One region of the Peribacillus sp. TH27 genome, then DNA from elsewhere that is predicted to be linked to it. Evidence: riboswitches for the same ligand, from Rfam matches in the RefSeq annotation. Region 1 holds a riboswitch; each other region holds the start of a gene.
What was found. Region 1 has a riboswitch for S-adenosylmethionine ahead of JFU24_RS13995 (sugar ABC transporter substrate-binding protein). Riboswitches for the same ligand answer to the same signal wherever they lie in the genome.
Positions count from the first base shown of each region.

Region 2: another riboswitch for S-adenosylmethionine. It lies ahead of mtnK (S-methyl-5-thioribose kinase); the one in region 1 lies ahead of JFU24_RS13995 (sugar ABC transporter substrate-binding protein).
Region 3: another riboswitch for S-adenosylmethionine. It lies ahead of JFU24_RS28400 (YezD family protein); the one in region 1 lies ahead of JFU24_RS13995 (sugar ABC transporter substrate-binding protein).
Region 4: another riboswitch for S-adenosylmethionine. It lies ahead of JFU24_RS09050 (Fur-regulated basic protein FbpA); the one in region 1 lies ahead of JFU24_RS13995 (sugar ABC transporter substrate-binding protein).

Region 1 covers NZ_JAEKEV010000002.1:2,617,004-2,620,129, forward strand. The annotation lists gene JFU24_RS13995 (sugar ABC transporter substrate-binding protein) at 65-1,180, opposite strand; SAM riboswitch class I at 1,297-1,402, opposite strand; gene JFU24_RS14000 (GTPase domain-containing protein) at 1,499-3,126, opposite strand, start outside.
Region 2 covers NZ_JAEKEV010000002.1:5,367,929-5,371,054, forward strand. The annotation lists gene mtnA (S-methyl-5-thioribose-1-phosphate isomerase) at 1-787, opposite strand, end outside; gene mtnK (S-methyl-5-thioribose kinase) at 802-2,004, opposite strand; SAM riboswitch class I at 2,085-2,239, opposite strand; gene JFU24_RS27325 (pyridoxal phosphate-dependent aminotransferase) at 2,966-3,126, shown strand, end outside.
Region 3 covers NZ_JAEKEV010000002.1:5,608,708-5,611,833, reverse strand. The annotation lists gene sat (sulfate adenylyltransferase) at 1-184, opposite strand, end outside; gene JFU24_RS28405 (phosphoadenylyl-sulfate reductase) at 213-890, opposite strand; gene JFU24_RS28400 (YezD family protein) at 1,105-1,248, opposite strand; SAM riboswitch class I at 1,427-1,535, opposite strand; gene ssuE (NADPH-dependent FMN reductase) at 1,868-2,404, opposite strand; gene JFU24_RS28390 (TetR/AcrR family transcriptional regulator) at 2,972-3,126, opposite strand, start outside.
Region 4 covers NZ_JAEKEV010000002.1:1,587,836-1,590,961, forward strand. The annotation lists gene JFU24_RS09035 (DUF459 domain-containing protein) at 1-197, opposite strand, end outside; gene JFU24_RS09040 (GNAT family N-acetyltransferase) at 520-1,026, shown strand; partial or broken gene JFU24_RS31285 (Spo0E family sporulation regulatory protein-aspartic acid phosphatase) at 1,161-1,235, opposite strand; gene JFU24_RS09050 (Fur-regulated basic protein FbpA) at 1,583-1,798, opposite strand; SAM riboswitch class I at 1,945-2,049, opposite strand; TPP riboswitch at 2,208-2,311, shown strand; TPP riboswitch at 2,391-2,480, shown strand; gene tenA (thiaminase II) at 2,599-3,126, shown strand, end outside.

The DNA of each region.
Region 1 (3,126 bases):
CCCATTCCCCCTATTAAACAGACACTCTCTTCACTAGAAAGAGAGTGTCTAATGACTCTGTTTTTTACTTTTTATAATGATCTTTCAATACTTTCATCCATTCTTCTTCAAATTCCGTTGATACTCCCCATCCTTCGACAATACCGGACAAGTTGGCCATGTTGACCGCTTCTTTTGAAGCTTGAATCTGCTCTTGTGAAATAAGTGAAGCTTCTAAGTCATATGTTTGCGGTGTTTCTTCACCCGCTAATTTTTTTGCCAAAATCCTCATATTCACTGCACCAATCAATTTCGGATCGACAGCTGCCGTGTAAGACCAAGAGCTGCCTTTCGCTTGAATCTCTTGAAGATCAGCATTAGATACGTCGATTCCGTATATCTTCACTTCATCGCGGCCAGCTTCTTTAATCGCACGAGCCGCTCCAATTGCGAATGCATCCCATGTTGCGAAAATCGCATCTAGTTTGCCTTTGGGATATTTATTCAACATTGCGGCTACCGCATTTTGTGTCTGAACCGAAGTATCTGCAGATGCTACTCCGAATCTTTCGACTTCTTTAATCCCAGGATTTTCTTTTAATTTTTCCTGATACACCGCATTTCTTCTCACCATTGGTGGGAAACCATCTACCCAAAGGTATGCGATCGCTGCTTCACCTTTTTGTTCTTCTATCAATTTATCAAAAGCCAGAGTTGCCAATGCTTCATCATCCTGTGAAGTTAAGGTCACACCGTCAATTTTAGATAAGTCGCTAATAGAGTCGAATGTAACAACGCTCTTTCCTGCATCAACCAACTTTTGAACGTCATTCACTGTTGCTGCATCATCACCATGGGAGATAATATAGCCGTCATAATCTTCTTGTAAAGCCTGGGCGATTGCATCATGGAATTTAGCCGTATCGCCATTTGCTGTATACGTATCCACTTGAAAACCTAATGCTTCTCCTTCTTCCTTCGCTCCAGCTAAATATTGAGCCGTATGATCATCTCCGCCAATCTTACGAATGACTTTGATTTTGGCACCTTCCCCTTTTGCAAATCGTTCTGGAACATTTTTAAAAGATACTTTTTCATCCTTCTTTGATTCTGTTGAACTTTGTCCTGAAGAGCAGCCCGTTAAAAGCAAAGCCGAAGCTATGACCGAAACGAAAACCCTTTTAAAAATTGACTTCCTCATTTTAGTTCCCCCTTCTTTTCACTCATTAATCTTATCAATTAGGTTGGTGTAAATCCCAAAATAAAAACCTCTCTAGAATAGAGAGGTTTAATCAGCTGATTTGCAGACTTGTCCCTCTCTTATCTGTCAAAACATTTCTGTTTTGCAGGATTTAGCACCAATTCCTAATGGAACGGTTGCTGGGCATCTTAGGGCCAGTCCCTCCGCCACTCTTGATAAGAGAATATAATGTGTTACGTTTTTCGTAATTACCACTTTATAGGGATATAGTCGTAAAGTCAATAGATTTTTGAATATTTAAAATGTTTCTTATTACACTTATTTTCTTTGTAGCTTAGCCAGACGCTTTTTCTCGATCTTTTCAAGTCTTTCTAACTGACGTAGTTTCACTTCAAATAGAGTAATCGGGTCACGGTATACTTCCGGATTTTCTCTCATATGCTCCAGTGCTGCCTGATGATCTTTGATTTCAGTCTGTGTTTGTTCTATCGTTTTTTGAAGTAAGGCAAATGAACTGCGATAGAAAAGTGAGATATCTCTATCCAAAGATTTTTCAAACAATCCGAATTGTGTAAGGAAACGGTCACTGATCATCTCTGCAACATCCTGGTAGTCTTCACTTTCTAGGTACTTCTTATACCGGTTGTACATATTAGCTTTATTTTGCGGAATCGCTCCAAACAACTTCCCTGCCCCTTTAAGCAGCAATTGCGATGGGGTCCGGCGTAGTAAAATATTAACGTCTTCAATGCGGATACTGCTTGTCATCCGATCCGCATCACGGCGCCAATCATCCAAAACTCTAAAGTCTCCCGCAAGTGTAATTCGCTCTTCTTTGTACAATTCATTGAACCCTGTGCTCATCTCATCCATAAACTGTTGAATTTGTGTAAATTCCAACTGAGATGTAGCAATCCAGTCTTGAAGAGAACGGTAATATTGCGGCATAATCTTGTCTGAAATATATGCCTGAATCTGCTCATTCATTTCATCGTTCAACTGTATATGAACTTGGCTGAAATCGCTACTTTCCGTTAATGATTTAGAACATTCTCTTAGTAATTCAGGGATTCTTGAAGAAAGCTGTTTTTTCACTTCTTCTTTAATTGAACGATACGACCTTATGATATTTTCACTTTTTTCTTTTTCCAAATCTGCCAGTTGATTGACGGCTCCATTCAATTTGACTTCCATCTGCTCATTCCAAGAAATTGAGTGCTCGCATTTCCGCTCATTAGCTGCCCGTTTTTCTAGCAGGTAAGATAACGTTTTGCGAATGAATGCAAGAATCTTCTCAGATCTTCTTTCCTTCCAATTATCAGCTTGATAATTCGAATCAAGGAAGGATGAAAGGTCCTGTAACTGCTGTTTGCTGTCATAAAGTTTGGAGAACGCAAATACTTTTGCGTTCGGGAAATACGCATTCACTTTATCCCATGTTTCATCTTCCATCCGGACTGCCACTTGGTCACTGTAAATCGTATCCATCTTATTTAGTAAGAAATGAATCGGAAGTTTCGGTGCCATCATTTGAATTTCCAATAACAAATCTCGTTCACTACCGGTGAAAGGCGCTCGTGCATCGAGAACAAACATCAATCCATCGCTGCCCTGTAAATACCCTTGGAAATCAGAGTCTACACTTTTTTCCCCATTGAACCCTGGTGTATCAAGTAAACGCAGGCGATTATTTTTTAGGTAGTCACTAATAAGGGTCACGTCGACAATGGTTCCGCGCTGACGGCGTGTTTCATCCAATTCAGTTAACTCACCAACGACTTTGTGATCTGTATCTGTAATTTCATAGATTTCCAGATTATCTCCATCTTTGACACTGACAAGGGACGAATGGTCCTCGGCAGCAATACTCTCTCCAGCAAGCGACTGAATAAAGGATGTTTTGCCATTGCCTGTGCTTCCGACAAGAAGAAGATTGAAATTTTCGG
Region 2 (3,126 bases), 2.8 Mb from region 1:
GATTAGCTAATATTGCCAATCCCAAGGTCCCGATTTTATTAGCAGTATCTCCGTTTGCCGCAATCCTATCAGCACCAACTATAATACCATTGATTTGTTTATGATGAATGGTATGAGCAGCCATATTGTCAGAGATTAAAGTGACGTCCACTCCAGATTGCATTAGTTCCCAAGCAGTCAAACGTGCCCCTTGCAGGACAGGTCTTGTTTCACATGCATATACCTTTATCGGAAAGGCTCTTTCTTTCGCTAGATGGAAGGGAGCCAAGGCTGTACCATAGCGAGCAGTGGCAATTCCCCCAGCGTTGCAATGCGTTAATATGGAATCTCCTTCAGCAAATAAGGATAAACCATGTTCCCCGATTTTTCGGCACATTTCTTCATCTTCTGTAAAGATTGCTTTTGCTTCCAGTATAAGTGCCTCTTTGGCAGTTGGAATACTCTTGGCTGCTTGCAAAATGTTATCCATCCTTTTTAACGCCCAAAAAAGGTTGACTGCAGTAGGGCGTGAAGAAGCTAGTTTTTTAATATGTGTAGTTACATTTTGTTTGAATTCCCCTAAATCAGTTGAACCATCCTGATTCGCTCCAAGTGCGACACCGAATGCTGCAGTTAGACCAATTGCTGGGGCACCGCGGACCTTTAATGTCAAAATGCTGTCAAATACATCCTCAACGGAATAAAGTTTAATGAATTCTGTAATTGTAGGTAAGGCCTGTTGATTTAATAAAGTTATATGAGTATCATCCCATTGAACGGAATAAGGTAAGGCTGTTGTCGTCGTCATATGTAGTTCTCCTTTTAAAGGGTTGAATAGGTAGGCAGTGTATGTTGCTTCAATGCTTCAATCACAGCTGGAACATCCAATTCTTCCCTTTTTTTAATTAAAAAAGCACCAATTTTCAATGTAGCCGTTTTGGCAGCGATTCTTGTTTCTTTATCTTCAATAACATTTAAATCTGCAACATGAGATAAGCCTATTGTTCTCCGAATCAGCTCGCAGCCAGCAAAACCATATGCATCTTTTCTGAATTTAGTGAGCACATATGATAGATAACCATTTACTTGACGAAACGGACTTTTGTTTTGGGTATTCCAAAGACTAGTATATGTCTCTTCAAAAGTATCCCAAAATTCTTGGAGGTGTGTGAAAATTTCCTCTTTTCCAGCGGGATTACGTGTAACTGCCTGGAATAGAATGTTTGCTGTGTATTGGCCAAGATCAAACCCAACTGGTCCATAAAAAGCGAATTCAGGATCAATAATCTTCGTTTCGGTATCACTTGCAAATATACTTCCCGTATGTAAATCTCCATGAAGTAAGGCTTCCTGTTCGGTTTCAAAGCTTTGTTTCAGCTTAGCGACTTCAAGTATTACTTCTTGATCATTCCAAATGCTTTTGGCAGCATCCGTCAATTCTACTTCATACTCACCCGGTAGTTCTTCAAAAAAAGGATCTGTGAAAACAAAAACTTCAGTAATTTTGCAGAGTTCAGGATTCGTGAAGTTTCGGGCCACTTCTTTTTTCGCAGACGGTTCTAAATGCAAATCAGATGTGTAAAATGCCGTTTTGGCAACATACTCACCAATATGTTTCGATAGTAATGGAAATTGATCGCCATCGATTAAGCCTGTTCTCGCTATTTTTAAGTGTGAGAGGTCTTCCATGATTGTGATAGCAAGCTGTTCATCTGAATAATAGACTTGCGGTACAAATTCGGGACAATAGCTCTTGAAATGGATAAGTGCATTTGCTTCAATTGCAGCCCTTTTTAAGGTCAGCGGCCAACTTTCACCAAGTACCTTTGCATAAGGAACCGCTTGTTTGATTATAATTCCTTTTTTTGTGGCTGTGTCTGTAATATGAAAGACATAATTTAAGTTTCCATCGCCTATCTCTCTACATTTTAAAGTGGCATCTGTTTTGACCAACCCTAGTTTTTTTGCAAGGGTTATTGCAGTTTCATTTGACAGTAATTCAAAGTTCGAATGGTTTAAAGTCATTATTTTCCCCTCCAAATATTTAAAATAATAATGAAAAAGCCTCTTTCATATAGAAAGAGGCAGAAGTTTTAGCTTCGGACCTCTTATCTTCCAGAAATATTGCTTTCTGGTGGAATTAGCACCGTGCCCTGTGGATTTATAATCCGGCGGAAACTCCGCCCCATTTCACAATGGTATTACAGTCGGTTGCTGGGCTTCATAGGGCCTTTATCCCTCAGCCTGCTCTTGATAAGAGTAAATGTAAATGTTTTCTGAAATTTTAATCTTCGGGAAAATAATATCAACTTTTTAAATAGTTTGTCAATGGGTAATTTAATAATAATCCGCACGACGTTCTTCGAATTCAGTTTTGTTACATGCTTCCGTTACTTTTGAGAGGTCCAGGGTACCTGTTAGGAGTTCTTTCTTCGCCGGCTTCACTTACGATATTCCCCCATGGATCTATAATCAGGGATTGTTCGGCAAATAGTTTAATAAAATCGACCCTGAACGATTTAATGCTAAAATGTAGGGTTGGTTCTCCATGGCACGGCTGACCCTATATCGGTCCCTAATGATCGAGGCTCGGTTTGGGCCACTCGGCGGATACGAATAGAACTTCCGCACCTTGAACGGCATGGACTCACTGACATCCTTGTATACGTATGTTATAACAAATGAATGTAATCGTTTTTTCTGCTTCTTCATCCGCAATCTCATTCAACCTAGTTAAGTCGTATCCAACTGTTCAAAGTTCAGGTAAAATAACTATATCCGGATTAGATTAGACGGCGTTTTCTATCCATTTGTACTGCGAAATGAAAGTTAATATAGGGTTATCCAAAGGCATATCCATTTGGTGGAAGGAGATTTTCCATTTCATTTTTTAAAACCTCTATATGTAAAAAAACACTTTACAAGACTATGATAAACATATATCATTTGTGACTAGAATTTCAAGAAATTTCAGAGAAGGTGTTTAATGATGCAATTCGAAAAATCCAGACAGCTTCAGGAACTACCCAAGCAGTTTTTTGCTTCTCTAGTTGCAAAAGTTAAGGCAATTACAGAGCAAGGTCATGATGTCATTAATTTAGGGCAGGGAAATCCTGACCAGCCGACGCCAGAGCATATTGTGAAAAG
Region 3 (3,126 bases), 3.0 Mb from region 1:
CCACTGCTTGATAGTCATCTTTTGTAAAGAATCCTTTAATAGGACTATAGGCCCCAGTACCTATTAATTCCAGGTCACTTAAAGCAATCTCATCAATTTCGATTGAGTTGTTTATTTTAGTAATATCATAGTCTGGTTCCCAACGATTGATCAACGTTCCTCCGTGCGGTAAGCTAACTGTCATACTAATTTCCCCCTAAATTTTCTATTTATTAAGATAAATGTAATCCGCATTCTGTTTTTTGCGCGCCCTGCCAACGTCCTGAGCGTAAATCATCGGCATTGATAGCAGGTGCCGTACATGTTTTACAGCCAATACTAGGATATCCATTATCGTGAAGAACATTATATGGAAGTCCATTTTTATGGGCATAGCGCCATACATCTTTCCATGTCCAATGAATAAGCGGGCATATTTTAATTGATTTAAACTTATTATCTTGATTAATATATTCCGTTAATGCTCTTGTTTCAGATTGCTCCCTGCGTAGTCCCGAGAGCCAAGCAGTTGCCGTTGAAAGTACCTCAGTAAGCGGCGCGATCTTACGTATGCTGCAACATTTATTTGAATCACGGAGCCATAACTCATCTCCATATTCAGTTGCTTGTTCCTCGAGCGTCAATGCCGGCTTTTTCATTTCAATTGAAAGCTGCGGATAGCGCTTTTTAACTTGTTCAATTAATTTGTAAGTCTCTTCAAAATGAACATCCGTATCCAGAAAAACAATTTTGGCTGAAGGATTGACCTTTGCCAATAAATCCGTAAGTACTATTCCTTCAATGCCGAAACTACATGCATAAATGAGTTTGTTACCATATTGGGAATTTGCCCACTCAAGAACTTCTAAAGCACCTTTTGTCTCACTGTCCTCAGGAAATGCAGGCAAAATCTCTGTGTCGAAATTTTCATAGTTTACTAATGCAGACAATCTTAAAGCCCCCTCTAAAAACTTGCTAAATGTTTCACAGAATAGAGTAACTTGCGATTAATACTCGCTGTTGTTTTTTAACGCTTAAAAGACCCTAGAAAAAAGAGACGAATTTAACTAATACTCTCTTTTATATCAGTTAAATCCACCTCTAGTTTTCTAGTCAGCAGATACCTTATTTAATTCTCAGCTTTTCATTTCTTTCCATTTGAATAATTTTACCATCCTGGACGATAAGTGTTATGGATCCATATTTCATCGACTTAAGCATTTCTTGTAGGCGTTCAAATATTTCCTCCAGCTGATTCTCTTTTTCCAAGCCAGTTCCTCCTTTAAGAAAATCCGAGACTAGCTTATCGTATAGCTGACCCGTTTATAAAATGCATTTTCTTAAATTTATATATTCCAAAACATCTTACAATGCTATGGTTTGCAAACGAATTTTACAGAAATAAAAACCCTTCCATGATGGAAAGATTTTCAAGGTAATATTTTTTACCTTATCTTCCAAAATGATCAACATTTTGTTGGATGTAGCACCTTGCATCCATCATGCAGGTTGCTGGACTTCAAAGGGCCAATTCCCTCCGTCGCTCTGGATAAGTTTTATTATTTTAAATATTAACATATATTTATTCCTTGTCAATGGAGTTTTCTTATAAAATAACTTGGATTAATAAAATGGGTGAACTGTTATTATTATACACACTTTTCCTTGAACGGATATTGTATAAGTTAAATATGAAAATAGACTCATTTTCAAGAGAAACTCTTAAAAAAAATGAGTCTATTTCATTACTTACCTCTTTTTACAATTGTTTAAGGCCTAATTGTTAAGGTTAATTAGTTTTAATGATTGTACATAAATAATCTTTAATCTCATGAAAATAAAAATAGTTCAAAACCTTAAGCCTTTACTTTTAGTCTATTAACAGCATTTAATTATTTCTTAATTGAATCGCTTCAACAAATTCTTGCACCTGACTTTGCACACGATCAACTAATTCGCCATCTTTAATTGGGCTTTCTGGATTCTGCTTATCTATTTCCTTATCTACAAAATATAAGCCCTGCAACGGCTCACCTTTTAAAATTGAAATTAAAGGTTTAAGTGCGTAATCAATCGCCAATAAATGCCTGTTACTTCCACCAATCATAATTGGCAGAACAGGCTTATTTTTAAATGCACCCTCAGGTAGCAAATCAATCAAAGCTTTTAACACGCCTGTGTAAGATGCCTTATATACTGGTGAACCAATAATGATACCTCTAGCTTCCTGAATTTTTTCTGAAAGCTTTATTATATCTTCACTATTATACCGGCCTTGGAATAGATCATCTGCGGAAAAATCCGTTATAGAGTAATAAGCAGTGGTAAACCCCACTTGTTCAACTAGTGATCGAACATGTTTTAAAGAGATGTCAGTTCTTGATGGACTCGCTGGACTGCCCGATAAAATTACGATTTCGCTCATATAAATTTCCTCCTATTATTTTCTTATCTGCGTTAAGACTTGCTGATTCAATAAAAATCACTCAATCACATAAATCGGATAAGAACCCTGCCTAGGTAAAGTCATGTATCATATAATCATCGTAATATTCAGAAAAATAAAAGTCAAGTGTTTAACTCGGGATTAATGTGAATAACCTATTCAGAAACTTTCATCAGTTATCCCCCTCTATTTTTCCTGAAATTTAAAACTGTTTCTTCCTTGACCTTTTAATTTTTGCATCTCCAAAATAACAGGTATAGTTCCATTCTTCGGATTACACTAGTTTGCACAATGTATCGTCAAGTCTAGAGGTACAAGCTTGAATAACTAATACTAATAGTAGATAAAGCAACGGTCATATTTGCGGCTTGTTGACTCATACGCCTTAAATATGACCGTTTATTTATGTATTATTGCTTTTTCCATGAATCCCATATACTAAAAGCTGAGCAATACTCTTTATTCCTTCCTCAGTAAAATACGGTTCCGTTTTCTGTTGATGAATCTCATAATGGGTCGATAAAGCTAATGTAAAAGAAATAATTCCTACATTAAATAAGATAATATCGGAAATATAGTGAATCTCTCCAGTATCAATTCTCTTCTGAAGTTCAATAAGCTTAGCATTTGGCTTGAAGATTTGCTCAACATATTGTTTAGAAATTTCTTGATCGTATTGAGTTTCTCGAAATAATATCGAA
Region 4 (3,126 bases), 1.0 Mb from region 1:
TTGTCCAATTTCGTGTTAATTTGATTATCTTCAAGCTGATCAATGACACCATCTGTTTCCTGGCCTTTAATACCGTAATTCCAAAAACGGACCTTTTTTTCAGAATCAGGGTTATTCAATTCATCCTCCAGACCTTCTACATAACCTTCCCCATCCTTATCACCTTTTCCATAGGTTAACGAATCTCCAAAAGCCATCACATCTTCCGACTCTGAAGCCTGAAACTTATATGCAGACAAAACAAATAACTAGTACAATTACAAATAAACCTACTATTTTTTTCATTTGTTTCTCCTTATGTAATGTATTTACTATGAAGTATTTTATCTTGTAATTACCCCAAAAATGAACATACTTAACATGCAAAAAAATGAATTGTCAGATAAACTGTAAAAAGTGTATGATACAATAAAAGCATTCAATGGAACGGATTTTCGTCAACCTCCTTTTATTCATAAATAGGGTGGGAATCCCATGTTTCTGGAGATTGTATACATAATAAGGATAGGAGTTAAAATGATGGATCAGTATATAGATTTTAGGGATGCAGAACTAACAGATTTACCAAGAGTAGTCGAAATATATAATTCGACTATTGCTTCAAGGATGGTCACTGCAGATACAGAACCTGTTTCAGTGCAATCGAGGCTTAAATGGTTTGAGGAACATCATTCAGAAAAACGACCGCTTTATATTATTACATTCGAAGGAAAAACTGCTGGATGGATGAGTTTTCAATCTTTCTATGGTAGGCCAGCCTATGATTCCACTGCCGAGATCAGCATATATATTGATGATTATTTCCGGGGAAAAGGAATTGGACAAATTTCGATTCAAAAGGCAATTGAAGTGAGTCCAAAATTAGGAGTTAAGACACTACTTGGTTTCATATTTGCTCACAATACACCGAGCATAAGACTGTTTTCTAAATTTGGTTTTGAAGAATGGGCGCATTTACCTCAAGTTGCCGAGCTAGATGGTATTGAACGGGATTTAGTAATCCTTGGTAAGCGTGTTAATATTTGAATTTCATTATTTAAAAGCTATTGCCTTCATTCAGCAGTAGCCTTTTTTAGTTTCAATGAAGAAATCTATTTTAAAGTCACTGACGAAATTTAAAAATCACTATAAACTTTCTTAAGCAAAAAATATTGTGATTTTCATTTATTTGTTATAGCATTTAACAGCGAATCCAATTCTTGACTTGCTTGAACAGTTAGAAGGCTTGTAAAACCATAATCAGTCTGCCAATTTAATCATTTCCCGTCTCTTTTCTTCTATTCTTTCTACGGTTATCTGTGGGGGCATCTATAGTCACTTCCTATTTATTCAATTTTCTTACATCTTTTATGATAAAGAAATAAGTAGTTAAAATCAACCATATATGGAAATTAAAATGTGTTATTCCACAAGGTAAATGTGACAAAAAGCCTATTCTATTCCCTGTTTGTGTATTTTTTGTGACATTTTATATTCTTGACAAATATAAAAAAGCATTCACTCATGTACACTGCGAATGCTTTAATAATATTCATCAGATTAAATAATATTTTAAGATAGTAAAGTATTTTAAGAACTCTTACTATGTCATCCACTCTGAAGGAGACTCGATATTAGGTCTATTTATAACAATCTTATATTCATCTTCAAGCACTTTTAAAGGAACATCATAAAGATGTCTTTCATCAGAGGTTTTATAAACTCCATTCGCTAATAACTCTTCAATCAGCAATGCCTTCCTCTGTTCAATTCTCTTAAATAATTCTGCCATGTAAATGGCTCCTTTCCTTGTCTTCATCAGCCCGCCTTCATATGAGCTAAATTGTAGTAACAGGTATCATTTTCACCAAATTATATCTTTTCTATTATGTCACTAAACGTTATTTCACAAAAATAAAAGCCTCTTCTAATTCAAGAAGAGGCTTACAGTAGTCCGTTCGGCTCTTCTTATCTTCCAAGCGTATGCTTGTTGGATGTAGCACAGTTCCCAAAATGGGTCTGCTGCCGAGGTTTCTTTGGGCCAAGTCCCTCCACCTCTCTGGATAAGAATTCAATATATAAATGATGTAGACATGATTTTATCCCAATATTCTTCAAAAGTCAATCACATGGTTCTCCCTTTTTTTGATAGGTATTCTCTATAGACCCCATTCAAATTGGGTTGCAATTTCCTGGCTTTCTGATATGATGTCAGTAATTACATACATTCACACCACTAGGGGAGTCTTTTTAAGACTGAGATGGAATTTGTTCCGGACCCTTTGAACCTGAACCGGATCATACCGGCGGAGGGAAGTGGATGATATCGTCTTTAAACACATGACTTTATCCATCTGCCCCGCTCCGTATTTCAGGAGCGGTTTTTTTTTTCAGATGGAAAAGGTGAATAATTAGACTGCTAGGGGAGCACTTTTGCTGAGAATCAAACCCTTTGCACCTGATCTGGTCATACCAGCGGAGGGAAGCAGGCTGTAAGAAGGAATTTGCTTCTTCCTCGGTAACAGCCGCTTTCTTTCAGAGAGCGGTTTTTTTGTTGATCAGATAGTGTATGCACACTTTACAATTTTAGTAAATTTTAAATTTCAAGGAGGATGTACCATGGAGAATACAAAATTAGAAACCTTCAGTGATAGACTTCATGAACGGGCAAAAGGAATCTGGAAAAGGAACCATACACATCCCTTTGTTCAGGCGATTGGAGATGGGACGCTTTCAGAAAAGAAATTTGCCTATTACCTAAAGCAGGACTATATCTATCTTATGGATTATTCCAAACTCTTTGCGTTAGGAGTCATCAAAGCTCATAATCTCGAAACCATGGCTAAGTTTGCAAGTATTTTGAATGAAACCCTTCAAGTAGAAATGGATATCCATCGACATTATGCTTTGGAGTTCGGAATCAGCTCAATCGAATTGGAAAATACAGAACCTACTCCAACCACTCTAGCTTATACGGGTTACATGCTAAATGCAGCCCAAAATGGGACTTTGGCCGACCTGATAGCCTGCCTCCTTCCATGCGCCTGGGATTATTATGAGATCGGTTTGCTATTAAAAGAACAAAATGGTGAAGCATTAGAAAACAATCGCTATGCTGATTGGATTAAATCATATTCGTCTCCTGAA